Regions from separate parts of the Duganella sp. BJB1802 genome, predicted to be linked through region 1. Evidence: predicted binding sites of a transcription regulator. Region 1 holds the regulator's gene; each other region holds the start of a gene.

The links. Region 1 encodes sigma-54, which starts transcription at its own class of promoters, with help from an activator protein. Its sites were predicted from a motif close to TGGCANGNAANCTGCTTT; they were not measured.
Region 2: HUX88_RS00790 (pilin) is a predicted target of sigma-54. The motif match lies at 2,019-2,036, and genes of this name have one in related genera.
Region 3: HUX88_RS31180 (beta-propeller fold lactonase family protein) is a predicted target of sigma-54. The motif match lies at 3,038-3,055, and genes of this name have one in related genera.

Annotation. Positions count from the first base shown of each region.
Region 1 covers NZ_JABWEF010000009.1:224-5,802, reverse strand. Annotated here, with positions in the region: gene HUX88_RS15420 (SIS domain-containing protein) at 1-416, shown strand, start outside; gene HUX88_RS15415 (HAD family hydrolase) at 416-946, shown strand; gene lptC (LPS export ABC transporter periplasmic protein LptC) at 959-1,552, shown strand; gene lptA (lipopolysaccharide transport periplasmic protein LptA) at 1,581-2,180, shown strand; gene lptB (LPS export ABC transporter ATP-binding protein) at 2,183-2,935, shown strand; gene HUX88_RS15395 (RNA polymerase factor sigma-54) at 2,941-4,419, shown strand; gene hpf (ribosome hibernation-promoting factor, HPF/YfiA family) at 4,497-4,856, shown strand; partial or broken gene HUX88_RS15385 (3-hydroxyisobutyryl-CoA hydrolase) at 4,948-5,579, shown strand, end outside.
Region 2 covers NZ_JABWEF010000001.1:164,621-170,199, forward strand. Annotated here, with positions in the region: gene sucC (ADP-forming succinate--CoA ligase subunit beta) at 1-351, shown strand, start outside; gene sucD (succinate--CoA ligase subunit alpha) at 365-1,246, shown strand; gene HUX88_RS00785 (FHA domain-containing protein) at 1,318-1,893, shown strand; gene HUX88_RS00790 (pilin) at 2,089-2,547, shown strand; gene HUX88_RS00795 (flagellar brake protein) at 2,610-3,320, opposite strand; gene moaC (cyclic pyranopterin monophosphate synthase MoaC) at 4,732-5,235, opposite strand; gene HUX88_RS00805 (M48 family metalloprotease) at 5,391-5,579, shown strand, end outside.
Region 3 covers NZ_JABWEF010000034.1:8,408-13,986, forward strand. Annotated here, with positions in the region: gene HUX88_RS31170 (DUF779 domain-containing protein) at 1-339, opposite strand, end outside; gene adh (aldehyde dehydrogenase) at 342-1,862, opposite strand; gene HUX88_RS31180 (beta-propeller fold lactonase family protein) at 2,064-3,005, opposite strand; gene HUX88_RS31185 (TonB-dependent receptor) at 3,124-5,235, shown strand; gene HUX88_RS31190 (TonB-dependent receptor) at 5,232-5,579, opposite strand, start outside.

The DNA.
Region 1 (5,579 bases):
CGCATCCGGGCGGCGCGCTGGGCCGCCGCCTGCTGACCCATGTGCGCGACGTCATGCGCAGCGGCGACGCCGTGCCCAAGGTCACCGCCGACGTCAAGCTGACCGACGCGCTGCTGGAGATCACGCAGAAGGGCATGGGCATGACCGCCGTGGTCGACGCCGACAACAAGCCGATCGGCGTGTTCACCGACGGCGACCTGCGCCGCATGATCGAGAAGGTCCAGGACTTCACCAAGGTCGTGATCCGCGACGTCATGCACGCCAACCCGCGCAGCATCTCGCCGGAAAAGCTGGCGGTCGACGCCGTCGCCGTGATGGAGCAGTTCCGCATCAACCAGATGCTGGTGACCGACGCCGACGGCAAGCTGGTCGGCGCATTGCACATCCACGACCTGACCCGCGCCAAGGTGATCTGATGACCGAACCGACCTATGTGGAACGCGCCGCGCGCGTCAAGCTGATGATCTTCGACGTCGACGGCGTGCTGACCGACGGCAGCCTGCACTACGGCGCCGAGGGAGAGGCGCTCAAGACCTTTAATGTGCATGACGGCCTGGGCATCAAGCTGCTGCAGGAGTCCGGCGTGCAGACCGCCATCATCAGCGCGCGCACGTCGCCGCAGGTGATCAAGCGCGCGGCCGACCTCGGCATCGGCTTCCTGCACCAGGGCGGCCACGACAAGCTCACGCCGTTCAAGGCGCTGCTGGAAAAGACCGGCCTCACCGCCGAGCAGGTCGGCTTCATCGGCGACGACGTGGTCGACCTGCCCATCCTCACGCGCGTCGGCTTCGCGGTGGCCGTGCCGAACGGCCGCGCCGAGGTGCTGGAGCGCGCCCACCACACCACGGTCGCCGCCGGCGGCCGCGGCGCCGTGCGCGAAGTGTGCGAACTGCTGCTGCACGCGCAGGGCACGTACGAGCGCGTGATGGCGCAGTTCCTGGTTTGACGAGGACCGAGCATGCATAAGAGAACAGCCCACCGCTGGCAGCTGACCATCGTGATGGTGGTCGGTGTGTTGGTCGCCGTCGGTAGCTTCTGGCTGGTGCAGGTGGTCAACCAGGCCGGCCAGCAGGCGCAGGCCGACCAGCACCGCGACGAGCCGGACTACATCATCGACCGCTTCAGCATGGTCCGCATGAACAAGACCGGCCAGCCGGCCTACATCATCTCCGGCGAGAAGCTGACCCACCGGCCGGTCGGCGACGCCTCCGACATCGACAAGCCGTACGTGCACAGCCTGTCCGGCGACCAGCCGCCGATGAATATGCATGCCGACACCGCCCATGTCGACCAGGGCAATACGCGCGTCAAGCTCAGTGGTAATGTGGACGTGGTGCGCCCGGCCACGCCGAAGGCGCAGGCGCTGCGCATGACGACCTCGACCCTGACGGTGTACCCGGACGAGGAACGGATGGAAACCACGGCGCCGGTGGCGCTGGAAATCGGCAACGCCACCGCCAACGGCGTCGGCATGAAGGCCAACAACGCCACCCGCGAAGTGCAGCTGGGCGGACGCGGGCAGCTGGTGCTGCCGCCGCGCCCCGGCCATTGAAGAACCAACGATGAAGAATGGAATGACGATGAAAAAACTGATGTTTTCGGCCGCCGTGCTGCTGATGGCGGCCTGTGCCGCCCACGCGGAAAAGGCCGACTCCACCAAGCCGACCACGATCCAGTACGACGACCTGCAGATCGACGACGTCAAGCAGGTCAAGACGCTGATCGGCAACGTGATCCTGACGCGCGGCACCTTGCTGCTGAAGTCGCCCAAGGCGGTGATGACCACCGACCCCGAAGGCTACGACTTCGTCGTGCTCACCAGCACGCCCGGCACGCCGGCCACCTTCCGCCAGAAGCGCGACGGCGCCGGCGACCAGTGGGTCGAGGGCGAGGCCGAGCGCATCGAATACAGCAACAAGACCGACCTGGTCAAGCTGTTCTCCAAGGCCAAGGTGCGTCGCCTCGAAGCGGGCCGCCTCAGCGACGAGGTCAACGGCGAGTTCATCTCCTACGACAGCCGCAAGGAACAGTTCGCCGTGAAGAACACCGTCACCGGCGAGAGCAAGCCGGGCGCCGGCCGCGGCACCATGGTGATCCAGCCGACCATCCGCCCGGCCGCGCCGGCCACCGCGCCAGCAACCACGCCGGCCGCGTCGACGCCGCCGGCCACGGAGAAGTGAGCATGGAACCATCCTGCGGTAGCACCCTGATCGTACGCGGCCTGCAAAAGACCTACGGCAAGCGCCAGGTCGTGCATGACGTCTCCCTGCAGGTCGAATGCGGCGAAGTGGTGGGCCTGCTCGGCCCCAACGGCGCCGGCAAGACCACCTCGTTCTACATGATCGTCGGCCTGGTGCCGTCGGACGCCGGCAGCATCGACATCAGCGGCACCGACATCTCCTCGCTGCCCATCCACCGCCGCGCCTCGCTCGGCTTGTCCTACCTGCCGCAGGAAGCGTCGGTGTTCCGCAAGCTGACGGTGGAAGAAAATATCCGCGCCGTCCTCGAAATTCAGAAAGTGGACGGCAAGCCTTTATCCAAGGCTGCCATTGATGAACGGCTCAATACCCTGCTGGCCGATTTGCAGATCGAAAAGCTGCGCGAGAACCAGGCGCTGTCGCTCTCGGGCGGCGAGCGCCGCCGCGTGGAGATCGCGCGCGCACTGGCGACCAACCCGCGCTTCGTGCTGCTCGACGAACCATTCGCCGGGGTCGACCCGATCGCCGTCATTGAGATCCAGCGCATCGTGCGCTTCCTCAAGGAACGCGGCATCGGCGTCCTCATTACCGATCACAATGTGCGCGAGACGCTGGGCATCTGCGACCGCGCATATATCATCAACCAGGGCACGGTATTGGCTTCAGGCCGGCCAGACGACATCATCGCCAACGAATCGGTGCGTCGCGTGTATCTGGGTGAACACTTCCGTATGTAAAACCCATGAAACAGTCTTTGCAACTGCGCACGTCGCAGCACCTCGCGCTGACGCCTCAGCTGCAGCAGTCGATCCGGCTGCTGCAACTGTCGACGCTGGAGCTGCATCAGGAACTGGAACAGCTGCTGACCGATAATCCGCTGCTGGAGCGCCTCGACGACCCGCTGGACCGCTCGCTGCGGCTGCTGTCGGACGGCGCCATCAGCCAACAAGCCCCGGTCGGCGACGCGCCGCCCGAAGGCCCGCCCAACGCCCAGGAAGCGCCTGCCGCCGACGCCGACAACTACGACGGCCCGGCCGCCGACACCGAGAGCACCAGCAGCGACGCCGACGTCGACTGGAGCGACGCCGGCCGCAGCAAGGCGCCCGACGACGAGGATTCGCGCCCGCAGCTCGAGGCCAGCCACTGCACGCTGCGCGAGCACCTGATGGAGCAGATGCGCGTGACGGTGCTGGAGATGCGCGACCGCGCGCTGGTCGAGCTGATCATCGACGCGCTGGACGAGAACGGCTACCTCGAGGAATCGCTGGACGAGATCCACGCCCGCCTGCCGGAGGAGCTGGAGGTGGACATCGACGAGCTGCGCACCGCCTTGTCGCTGCTGCAAAGCTTCGACCCGATGGGCGTGGGCGCGCGCAACGCGTCCGAATGTTTGGCGCTGCAGATCAAGCGCCTGCCGGGCATACCGATGGTGACGCGGCGCATGGCGCTGGCCATCGTGGAAAATCATCTGACCTGGTTCGCCCAGCGCGACTTCAACAAATTGAAGAAGGCGCTGGTGTGCGACGACGAGGATTTGCGCGAAGCACAAACCGTCATCCGCCAGTGCAATCCACATCCGGGCTCGGCGTTCGCGTCGGACGTGTCGGACTACGTGGTGCCGGACGTGATCGTCAAAAAAGCGCGCAACGGCTGGCAAGTGAGCCTCAACAACGACGTCATGCCGCGCCTGCGCGTGAACGCCATGTACGCCAACCTGCTCAAGCAGGGAAAAGGCGAGGGCGCGATGGGCGCGCAGCTGCAGGAAGCGAAGTGGCTGATCAAGAATATGCGCCAGCGTTTCGACACGATTTTGCGCGTCGCACAAGCGATAGTAGAACGACAAAAGAACTTTTTCTCCCATGGCGCGGTTGCCATGCGCCCCCTTGTGCTTCGCGAAATTGCTGATACACTGGGTCTACACGAGAGCACTATTTCTCGTGTAACAACTCAAAAATATATGCTGACCCCGCATGGCATGTTTGAGTTGAAATATTTCTTTGGTAGCCATGTCGCCACCGAAGCGGGGGGGGAAGCAAGTTCGACGGCGATACGCGCACTCATCGTGCAATTGACAGGAGCAGAAGACCCGAAAAATCCTTTATCCGACAGTAAGATTGCGGACATGCTGGGAGAACAAGGCATGGTGATTGCGCGACGAACTGTTGCCAAATATCGCGAAGCTTTAAAGATCCCGCCAGTCAGTCTCCGCAAGTCTTTGTAGTTACTTGGTTCCTGCGCGCCCGGTGGCAATGGGCCCCGCACTAACCGTAAGAAGCGACATTATCTTTAGGAGTGTGTATGAATCTCACCATCAGTGGACATCATCTCGAAGTGACCTCTGCCATCCGTGAATACGTGCAGAGCAAGCTGGAACGCGTCACCCGCCACTTTGATCAAGTGATTGATATTGCTGTCATCCTGACCGTAGATAACCTTAAAGAGAAAGAGAAACGCCAGAAGGCTGAAATCAACCTGCGCATGTCGGGCAAGACCGTCTACGTGGAAAGCCTGTCGCAGGACCTGTACGCCGCCATCGACACCTTGGTCGACAAGCTGGATCGGCAGGTCATGAAGTACAAAGCCAAGGTCCAAGAGCACGGCCACGATGCGATCAAGCATCTCCCGGATAGCTACGAACCCGCTGCCGCCGCCCTATAACAACGGCCTCGGCACCATCAAACTAAGGGCGCACTGGCGCCCTTTTTTGCGCCCGCATAGAATAGGGTTTTCACCACTATCCTGCGACCTCATGAGCGAATACGTCCACACCAGCGTCAGCAACGGAACCGGCTTCATCACGCTGGACCGGCCCAAGGCCTTGAACTCTTTATCGCTGGCGATGGTGCGCGCGATCACGCAGGCGCTGCTGGCATGGCGCGACGACAGCGCCATCGCCGCAGTCGTCATCCGCAGCAGCAGCGAGAAGGCCTTCTGCGCCGGCGGCGACATCCGCTTCTTTTACGACGCCGGCCGCGCCACGCCGCAGGGCGGCAGCGCGCTGGTGGAGGACTTCTTCACCGAGGAGTACGCGCTCAACCACCTGATCCATTTTTATCCCAAGCCCTACATCGCGCTGATGGACGGCGTGGTCATGGGCGGCGGCATGGGCGTGGCGCAGGGCGGTCCCGGCTGCCGCGTGCGCATCGTCACCGAGCGCACGAAGATGGCCATGCCGGAGGTGAACATCGGCCTGTTCCCTGACGTGGGCGGCAGCTACTTCCTGTCGCGCGCGCCGGGCAAGCTGGGCTGCTACCTGGGCGTGACCGGCGTGACCATCGGCGCGGCCGACGCGCTGCACGCCGGCTTGGCCGACCACTTCGTACCGGGCAGTGAGATGGCGGCGCTGTCGGCCCTGCTTGACGCGACGCCGGGCACCGGCTT
Region 2 (5,579 bases), on a different contig from region 1:
GACACCATCAAGCTGTTCGGCGGCGAGCCAGCCAACTTCCTGGACGTCGGCGGCGGCGCCACGGCTGAGAAAGTAACCGAAGCCTTCAAGATCATGCTGAAAAACCCAGGCCTGAAAGCCATCCTGGTCAACATCTTCGGCGGCATCATGCGCTGCGACGTGATCGCCGAAGGCGTGATCACCGCGGTCAAGGCCGTGTCGCTGAACGTGCCGCTGGTGGTCCGCATGAAGGGCACCAACGAAGACCTGGGCAAGAAGATGCTGGCCGATTCCGGTCTGCCTATCATCGCAGCCGACACCATGGAAGATGCAGCGAAGAGCGTAGTCGCCGCCGCTGCCGGTCAAGCTTAATTAAGGAATCAACATGTCCATTCTGATCAATAAAGATACCAAAGTCGTTACCCAAGGTATTACCGGCAAGACCGGTCAATTCCACACCCGCGGTTGCCGCGACTACGCGAACGGCAAAGCTGCCTTCGTCGCAGGCGTGAACCCGAAGAAAGCCGGCGAAGATTTCGAAGGCATCCCTATTTTCGCTAACGTCACCGAAGCGAAAAAAGAAACCGGCGCCAACGTGTCCGTGATCTACGTCCCGCCAGCAGGCGCGGCCGCCGCGATCTGGGAAGCTGTCGAAGCCGAAATGGATCTGGCCATCTGCATCACCGAAGGCATCCCTGTCCGCGACATGATGGCCCTGAAGGACCGCATGGCCAAAGCAGGTTCCAAGACCCTGCTGCTGGGCCCTAACTGCCCAGGCCTGATCACCCCTGACGAAATCAAGATCGGCATCATGCCAGGCCACATCCACAAGAAGGGCCGTATCGGCGTGGTCTCGCGTTCGGGCACCCTGACCTATGAAGCAGTCGGTCAGCTGACCGCACTGGGCCTGGGCCAATCGTCGGCAGTCGGCATCGGCGGCGACCCGATCAACGGTCTGAAGCACATCGACGTCATGAAGATGTTCAACGACGATCCTGATACCGACGCGGTCATCATGATCGGCGAAATCGGCGGTCCCGACGAAGCCAACGCGGCTTACTGGATCAAAGACAACATGAAAAAACCGGTCGTCGGCTTCATCGCCGGTGTGACCGCTCCTCCGGGCAAGCGCATGGGCCACGCCGGCGCGCTGATCTCCGGCGGCGCCGACACCGCACAAGCCAAACTGGAAATCATGGAAGCTTGCGGCATCACCGTCACCAAGAACCCGTCCGAAATGGCGCGTCTGCTGAAAGCCATGCTGTAATTACAGCCGGCTTGATTGTGGAATAATGAAGGGGAGCCCAGCGCTCCCCTTTTTTGTTTTTGGAGACCAGATTGGCGAAGATCATCATCTCGCGGGATGGGCAAGTCGAACAGCAAATACAACTGAGCAAAGAGCGGATGACCATCGGCCGTCACCCGCGCAACGACATCGTGCTGACGCATCCGGCCGTCAGCGGCGACCATGCGGTCATCGTCACCATCCTGGACGACTCCTTCCTGGAAGACCTGCACAGCACCAACGGCACCTTCGTCAACGGCCACCGCATCGGCAAGCATTTCCTGCAACACCAGGACGTGATCAAAATGGCCAAGTTCCAGATCGAATTCATCGCCGACGGCGTGCGGCCGATGATGGCGGCGGCGCCGCTGCTGGCGCAGATCGAAGTATTAAATGGCAACAATGCCGGCAAACAAATGGCGCTGACCAAGCCGCAGACCACGCTCGGCCGCGCCGGTGGGCAGGTGGTGGTGATCCACCGCCATCCGGATGCCTACACCATCACGCATCAGGAAGGCGCGCAGCCGCCGCTGGTCAACGGCATCGCGCTAGGCAGGCAGGCGCAACGCCTGAACCATGGCGACGTGATCGAGCTCGGCGGAACGCAGATGGCCTTCCGCATCGCCTGACAATAATTGTCAGGACCTCGCCGGCTGACAAATTGCGGCGCAGCGAGTGACAAAAAACGGCAGTCCGGAGAGCCCAAAGCGACAGTTTTTGGCAGGTTTCGACGGTTTCGGGGTCAAAAATGGGGTGGCACACCAATTGCACTTAGCTCAGTGTCCCACCCAATTTTGTCGTTCAACACACCCCAGGAGTCGAAAATGAAATCCATGAAAATGCTGAAGAAACAAGCCCAGGCCGGCTTCACCCTGATCGAACTGATGATCGTGGTTGCCATTATCGGCATCCTGGCCGCGGTCGCGATTCCTGCGTACAGCGACTACACCGTGAAAGCCAAGGTCGCCAACGCCCTGGGCGCTGTCGACTCGCTGAAAACGGCCGTGGCGCTGTGCGCTCAAGAAGCCGGTGGTACGCTGACCACTTGCTCGGATGGCGCAGCAGGCATTCCAACCTTTACCGCAACCAAGGAAGTGGCTACCGCAACCGTCACCGGCGGCACTATCCTGATGACCTTCGCCACCGGCGTGGGCAAGGACGTTGATAGCTCCACCGTCACCTTTGTGCCAGTGATTGCTGCCGGTGGTACCAATGTACGCTGGACCGCTACCGCATCGACCGCGAACACCGCTGCCAAGGCCGCGATCGAAAAGAACAACTAATCAGTTGATCACGTAGAAAACCCGGCAGCCGCCGGGTTTTTTTTCGTCCACAGAAACGCGGGTCAGACGATCTTCTGACGGTCGGCGATCAGCGCTTCGTAGGTCAGGTTTTGCAGCATCGTGTAGTGGACCGGGTCCAAGTCGATGAACTGGACGCCGTAGGTGAACACCTCGGGCTTGTCGCCGGCGGCGGGCTTGACCACGTTGATGTTGCGGATGGTCGCATTCGGATTGATCCGCACCTGGCGGTTGCCGGGCTGGGCGATCAGGTAGAACGACAGGCCGACCTGGGTCTCATCGTCCGACAGCTTCTTGGACGACTCGATCAGCGCGCCGGACACGCTCAGGTTCACCAGGAACACCGAGGTGGTGCCGATGGGCGAGGTGACCTGGGCCGGGATATCGACCTTGACCCGCATCGCCGCGCGCAGGCTGGTGCCCTGGATGGACACCGGGAAAGACAAGTGGACATAAAACAACGGACGCGGGAAAACCCGCTGCACCACGCAAGAGAACGAGCACACATTCACGCCGGAAAACACGCGGATGGTCAGCTTGTCGCCATCGTTGAGGGCGATCGGCGCGCCGTTCTCGAAGGGGACCTTGACGATCATATACTCGTCCTTCATCCAACCGATCAGCGTGGAGAAGTGCTGGATCGGCTTGATGGTACGGTGAGTAATGAACTGAATCCTGCCGCCTACCTGCAGGTTCATCTGCTCGAATTCGTATTCCTGAGTCTTGGCTTCGCTCGGTGGAGGGTTGCTGCTCATTCAAATTCTTTCTCGTATGCGCGAGGCGGGTACGGTGAGGCCTACGTCAAAAATTACTTCTGCGACATTGATTATATACGCGCCAATCAAAGGTAACAATCAGACAATACGATGGGTTGCTATTCGGTGGCAGACGTGCCGTATGGCGGCGGCGCAACGCGGAAAACCGTTGCATTTTGGAGTTCACGGGACGCGTGAGCTTGCTGGCTCTGGCGACGGACGCCGTAAGCGCGCTGTCAATTTTCCCTATCCTGACGCGATGGAATGGTCAAAACGGGATTTTTGTAACACGTGGGTTTTCAAGAGAATTGCGCTGGAGCTATGTGCCATACTCGATTGAAATTTCCGTGAGGAATTATTTGTGTGATTCCGATTTCAGTGGATGAATTGAATGTGAATATGCAAACTCAGACCCGAAAACCTCAATCGCCACTGCGCTTCACCCGTCATTGCGACCGGGCTCTCTTCCGTTACATATGATGGGCAGGCTCATACAATCACTGTCAAAGGCAGCTTTGGGCAGACGGTTGCGACCTGCTCAGCAAATAACCGAACAACAACAACCAGTGGTGGTCTTTGGCCGAATGGTACATACAATTATTCGCACTCAAATGCCCATCCGGAAAGTAACGCCAACGGAGCCTACGGATCACATGGAAATTTTGTTTTCAATGTTCCAGGGCATCCCGGTATGAGTCTTCACTCAGGTAGGGCGAACAGCGGCGCGCAGAATTACCCGACTTTGGGTTGCGTACGCACGACCGATTCAGCCATGAGTTACCTGCGAGATTTTGTTCAAAACGATCCGATCACGTCTATAACGGTCGTGAACAACGATCCGAACGCGCCCCAGCAGGGAACGAGTCAATAAGAACGGAGAACATATTTATCATGCCCTATTCGAAACCAGCCGAAAGATTTCATGCGCGGTTTTTGTCGGCGATTTTTGTGCTTGGGTGTCTTGCAATTCCGGCCTCCTACGCGTGGGCGGGGACGGCTTGCAGCTCTCAGACGAGCGCAAAAGCCGAGCGTACCCTTGTGGATGCCCGTGTCGACTGGACTTCACTTTATAAGCACTGGCATGTATATGCAACTTGCGACGATGGGGGCATTGGCGAAGGATATTCCGACGCAGTGGTCTCGTTGTTAGTGGACCAATGGAGCCAGCTGCACGTGTTTATGTCCATTTCGAAGGCGGACCCAGCATTCCAACGTTGGGCTTTGCACCACGTCGACGCTACTTCTTCTAACAAGGACCTGACAAAAATTATATTGAATTCTAAAAAAAGCTGTCCACATGACGTTTCTGCGCAGCGTATCTGTGCGCGAATTGGGCGAGCTGCCTTGGCAGCCCTAAAAGATTTACGTTCTGGGGCTAATCAATAGCCGCTGAAACCAACAAATCAACCACTTAAGAGGCCGCGCTCCAATCCCCCGACTTGCCGCCATGCTTCTCCATCACGCGGATATCGGTCATCACCATGCCCCGGTCCACTGCCTTGCACATGTCGTACACGGTCAGCAGGCCGACTTGCACGGCGGTCAGCGCTTCCATTTCCACGCCGGTCTTGCCGTAGGTTTCGACCTGGGCCTTGCAATGCACGCTGGAATTGGCCTCATCCGTCTCGAAATCCACCGCCACGCGCGTCAGCGCCAGCGGGTGGCACAACGGCACCAGGTCGCTGGTGCGCTTGGACGCCATGATCGCCGCGATGCGCGCGATGCCCAGCACGTCGCCCTTCTTGGCCGTGCCGCCCATGATGATGGCCAACGTCTCCGGCTTCATGCGGATGGTGCCGCTGGCCACGGCGATGCGGTGTGTCTCGGTCTTGGCGCCGACGTCGACCATGTGGGCCTGGCCGGAGCCGTCGAAGTGGGTCAGTTGGTCGGCGGGCGCGGTGTTTTCGGTGGTCATGGTGTGGGCGAACGTAACAAAATAATTCATTGGCGGGCGCCGTGCGTCGGCGCCCAAGTTGCGGGTATCATATCACCGTGAATGCAAAACGATGCCCCCGCTCCCTGCGCCTGCGCGTAGTCGCCGCCGCGCTGCTGATCGCCATGCCGCTGGCCATGGCCCAGGACGTGCTGGCGCCCGCCAGGATCCCGAACCTGCCCGCGCTCGGCGATACCGAACGCCAGGACCTGTCGCCGCTGATGGAACGCAAGCTGGGCGAGGAGATCATGCGCGATATCCGCCGCGACCACGATTTCCTCGACGACGGCCCCATCCTCGAATACCTGAACAGCTTCGGCAACGCG
Region 3 (5,579 bases), on a different contig from region 1:
GTCGCTGAACAGGCGCGAACGGGTCAGGAAGCGCCTGCCCGTGCCGTTATCGAGCGAGAACATGCCTCCATTCCCGTCAACCACGTCGATGATCAGCTGCGTGTGTTCCCAGTACTCGAACTGCTCGCTGCCCATGTAGAACGGCGTCCCATCCAGATTGCCGAGATAGACATCGGTGTCGCTGATGGCAAACTCCCCGGCCGGGTAGCACATCGGCGTGCTGCCGTCGCAGCAGCCGCCGGACTGAAAGAACATCAACGGCCCGTGGCGGCCGCGCAGGAGAGCGATCAGGTCGAGCGCCGCCTGTGTGGCCGTGACGCGGGCGATGATGTGGTCCATGGTTAGAAGAAGCCCAGTGCGTTCGGGCTGTAGCTGACCAGCAGGTTCTTGGTCTGCTGGTAGTGGTCCAGCATCATCTTGTGGTTCTCGCGGCCGATACCGGACTGCTTGTAGCCGCCGAACGCCGCATGCGCTGGATACAGGTGATAGCAGTTGGTCCACACGCGGCCAGCCTGGATCGCGCGGCCGACACGGAAGGCGCGCGAACCGTCGCGCGTCCAAAGACCGGCACCCAGGCCGTACAAGGTGTCGTTGGCGATGCTCAGCGCTTCCGCTTCGTCCTTGAAAGTCGTCACCGATACCACCGGTCCGAAGATCTCTTCCTGGAAGATGCGCATCTTGTTGTGGCCCTTGAAGACGGTCGGACGCACGTAGTAGCCTTCCTTCATGTCGCCGCCCTGCATGCTGCGGCCGCCGCCGGCCAGCAGTTCCGCGCCTTCCTGCTTGCCGATGTCGATATACGACAGGATCTTTTCCAGCTGCTCGTGCGACGCCTGCGCCCCCAACATGGTGCTGGCGTCCAGAGGATTGCCCTGCTTGATCGCCGCCACGCGGGCCAGCGCGCGCTCGATGAATTTCTCGTAGATCGATTCCTGGATCAGCACGCGCGATGGGCAGGTACACACCTCGCCCTGGTTCAGCGCGAACATCGCGAAGCCTTCCAGGCACTTGTCGAAGAAGGCGTCGTCGGCGTCCATCACGTCTTCGAAGAAGATGTTCGGCGATTTGCCGCCCAGTTCCAGCGTGACGGGAATCAGGTTCTGCGCGGCGTATTGCATGATCAGGCGGCCGGTGCCCGTCTCGCCGGTGAAGGCGATCTTGGCGATGCGCTTATTCGACGCCAGCGGCTTGCCTGCTTCCAGGCCGAAGCCGTTGACCACATTCAGCACGCCAGGCGGCAGCAGGTCGGCGATCACTTCCAGCAGCACCATGATGGAGGCCGGGGTTTGTTCGGCGGGCTTGAGCACCACACAGTTACCGGCGGCCAGTGCCGGCGCCAGCTTCCACACCGCCATCAGGATAGGGAAGTTCCATGGAATGATCTGGCCGACCACGCCCAATGGCTCATGGAAGTGGTAGGCGTAGGTTTCGGAGTCGATCTGCGCGACCGAGCCTTCCTGGGCGCGGATGCAGCCGGCGAAGTAGCGGAAATGGTCGATCGCCAGCGGGATGTCGGCGGCGGTGGTTTCGCGGATAGGCTTGCCGTTGTCGATGGTTTCGGCGGTGGCGATCAGCGCCAGGTTGGCCTCCATGCGGTCGGCGATCTTGTTCAGGATGTTGGCGCGCTCGGTCGGCGAGGTCTTGCCCCATGCGTCCTTGGCGGCGTGGGCGGCGTCCAGCGCCAGCTCGACGTCTTCGGCGGTGGAGCGGGCCACTTCGCAGAATACCTGGCCGGTGATCGGCGTGACGTTGCCGAAGTATTCGCCCTTGACCGGAGCGACGAATTTGCCGCCGATGAAGTTGTCGTAGCGTTGTTTGAATGGATTGGCAACGCCCAATTTGCTAATGTCTGCGAGATTCATGTCGTCCTCTTTCTGCTGTGGTTATGAGGCCGCGTGAGGCGGCGGTAGGTACTGCGTACTCTCCTTTTCGCAAGCACCGTGCCAGCTTCGCTTTTTCCCGCGCCACGCTTGAAATACAGGGGCTGGTGGTGACGAAGGGCTGTACCGGTGCCGTGACACCTGTTCAGGTTTGGAACAGGTGTCCGCCGATGGAACAGCGCCTCAGCGGATCACCACGCCCCAGGGCAGTTCGCCCACCGGCACATCCGCCCGTTTTGCCGCGGCGGCGGTATCGATCACGGACACGTTGTTGGATCGGCCGTTGGCCACATACAGCTTGGCGCCGTCCGGCGTCAGCGCCATGTTCCAGGGTCGCTTGCCAACTGCAATGGTTGCGCTGACGGTATTGGTGGCGGTGTCGATCACCATCACGTTGGCGTCCGCGCCGTTCGATACATAGACCTGCCGGCCGCCGGGATGCACGGCGATGCCGTTGGCGTTCTTCCCGGCCGGGATGCGTACTATCGTCGCCAGCGTCGCCATGTCGACCGCGTACACGGCTCCCGCCAATTCGCAAGCGACATAGGCGCGGGCGCCGTCAGGACTGAAGCCCATGCCACGCGGCCGCAGCCCCACCGCCACCGTGCCGGTCTGGCGCCGTGCGGCGACGTCAATCACGTCGACCTGCTCCGCCTCCTCCGCGCTGACGAGCAGCCAGCGGCCATCCGGACTGAAGACCGCATGCTCGGGGTTCTTGCCTTTCACGGCGATATCCGCCAGCACCTGCCCGGAGGCCGCCTCGATCAGCGTGACGCTGTTGCTCTCCTCAACCGCCACCGCCACATATCGGCCATCCGCCGAGACGCTCACGCCCTCGGGCGACTTGCCCAGCGCGATGCGGCGCGCCACGACACCGCTGGCGGTATCGATCACCAGCAGCGCATTGGTGGCGGCGTCGGTCACGAACAGGCGCGCGCCGGCCGGATCCGCCGCGATGCCGCGCGGCCGCTTGCCTGCGGCGATCTCGCGCAGCACGACGTCGGTGGCGGTGTCGATCACGCTGACACTGCCCGACTTCTCGTTCGGCACATAGGCAAAGGGGGCGGCCATCGCGGGGCCGCACAGCAAAAAGACCAGGGAAGACAGAATGCGTGAGCTGTTCATGGTTATCGCCTTTCAGGAAAAATACAGTGACCGTTGCAATCGGCGTGCCACGGCAAAATCGAGATGGCAGGTATATTGCTTACTGGTCCTGCATAACACAGACCAAAACGGAGACAATATGAAGCAAGCCTTTTTCCCATTAAACGCGGTGGCCGCACTGTTTGCCCTGAGCGGCGTCGCCATCGCAGCCGACGATGCCGCGCGGCCGGCGGAGGTGGTGGTCAGCGCCACCCGCGTCGGACACACGGTGTTCGATATGCCCGCCGCCATCGACGTCGTCGACGCTGAACGCATCCGCGACAGCCAAGCGCGCGTCAACGCCAGCGAGGCATTGGCCGCCGTCCCCGGCCTGGTGGCGCAAAACCGCCAGAACTATGCGCAGGACCTGCAAATCTCCTCGCGCGGATTCGGCGCCCGTTCGGCCTTCGGCGTGCGCGGTGTGCACCTGATCGCCGACGGCATCCCGGCCAGCATGCCGGACGGCCAAGGCCAGGCCGCCACCTTCAATCTCGATATGGCCGAGCGTATCGAGGTGCTGCGCGGCCCCTTCTCCGCCATCTACGGCAACCACTCGGGTGGCGTGATCCAGATGTTCACACGCGACGGCGAAGGTGCGCCAACGGTGGAAACAGCGCTGAGCGCCGGCAGCTACGGCAGCCGCAAGGCCGACCTGAATGCGCAAGGCAAGCAGGCCGGCATCGGCTACGTGCTGGATGCGTCCCGCTTCGAAACGGACGGTTATCGTGCCCACAGCGCCGCCACCCGCGACCAGGCGTTCGCCAAGCTGACGCTGGCGCCGATGGCCGGCGCCAGCCTGACCATCGTCGGCAACGCGCTGCGCCAGGACGACACCCAGGACGCGCTTGGCGTGACCTGGGCCACCTACCAGCGCGATCCGCGCGCCGGCGAGATCGATACCACCGATACGCAGAACCCGAAACGCACGCTGGCCGACCGCTACAACACCCGCAAGAGCATCGACCATCAGCAGATCGGCGCCAGCTGGGAGCAGCGCTTCGGTGACGACCGCCTGCGCATGACCGCCTGGGGCGGCAATCGCGACGTAATCCAGTACCAGGCCTTCTCCAAAGCCTTCCAGGCGCCGGCCACGCATTCCGGCGGCGTGGTCGACTTCGACCGCGACTTCCACGGCGCGGACCTGAACTGGCTGCACGTGGGCGAACTGGCGGGCGGCAGGCTTAGTACCACCGTCGGCCTGGAATACGGCCGCTCCAGCGACGCGCGCCGGGGCTACGAGAACTTCATCGGCACCCAGTTCGGCGTGAAGGGCGCGTTGCGCCGCGACGAGAACGACAAGGTCACCAGCCTCGATCCGTACGTGCAGACGGAATGGCAGTCCGGCGCATGGATGGTGAGCGCGGGCCTGCGCCACAGCAGCGTGAAGATATCGGTGGACGACCACTTCCTCAGCAACGGCAACGACAGCGGCAGTCTCGAATACAGCCACACCACGCCAGTGCTTGGCCTGCTGTACCGTCTGTCGCCTGTACTGAACGTGTACGCCAGCGCCGCGCGCGGCTTCGAAACGCCGACGCTCAATGAGCTGTTCTACTCCGGCACCGGCGGCGGCTTCAATTTCCGATTGCAGGCCGCGCAGAGCACCCATCTCGAAACCGGAATCAAGGCGCGGCTGAGCGAAGGAACGCGCATCAATGCGGCCGTATTCCAGGTCCGCACGCGCGACGAACTGGTGGTCGACAGCAGCGCGGGTGGCCGCACCAGCTATCGCAACGCCGGCAGCACGCTGCGCCAAGGGATGGAGCTGTCGCTGGACACCACCTGGAACCATGGCCTGAGCGCGCACGTGGCGCTGACCAGTTTGCGCGCGGTCTACGACCACGCCTTTGGCACGGTCGCCGAAGGCAGCCGCCTGCCCGGCATCCCGAATGCCAACACCTACGGCGAGCTGGCGTGGATGGACAGCGCCAACCACTTTGGCGCAGCACTGGAAGCTGTCGCCAGCAGCAAGATCTACGCGGAGGACGCCAATGCCGACAAGGCGGCGCCGGGTTATGGCGTGCTCAATGCGCGCGTCAACGCCAACCAGCAGTGGCATGGCTGGCGCCTCAAGCAGTTTGTGCGCTTGAACAACCTGCTGGACAAGCAGTATGTCGGCTCGTTGATCGTTGGCGACACCAACAAGCGCTATTACGAAGCGGCGCCTGGGCGGAACTGGTTGGTTGGCGCGAGCGCCCAGTATCAGTTCTAGAAGCGGTAATGCAGACCGGCCGCCACAGAGCGTGGCGCGCCGGGTGCGATGAACCTGGCCTGCCGGGCCTCGATACCCTGCTGCTGCAAGACGCCATTCGGGAACATGTCCGCAGCGACGGCGCCGAAGGTCTCGTAACGGCGATCGAATGCGTTGTTCACGCGCAGATACCACTCCCATTTCGAATCCGGCCGATAGCTGGCGTGCAGGCCGGCCAGGACGTAGCCGCGCACGCACCAGTCGGCCGATGCCGGCGCGGCCTTGCCGTCCTCGTTACCCTGCGTCGCCATATCGGACAACGCCGTCAGGTCGGCGCCGATGGACCAGTGCCGCGTCGCGCTCCA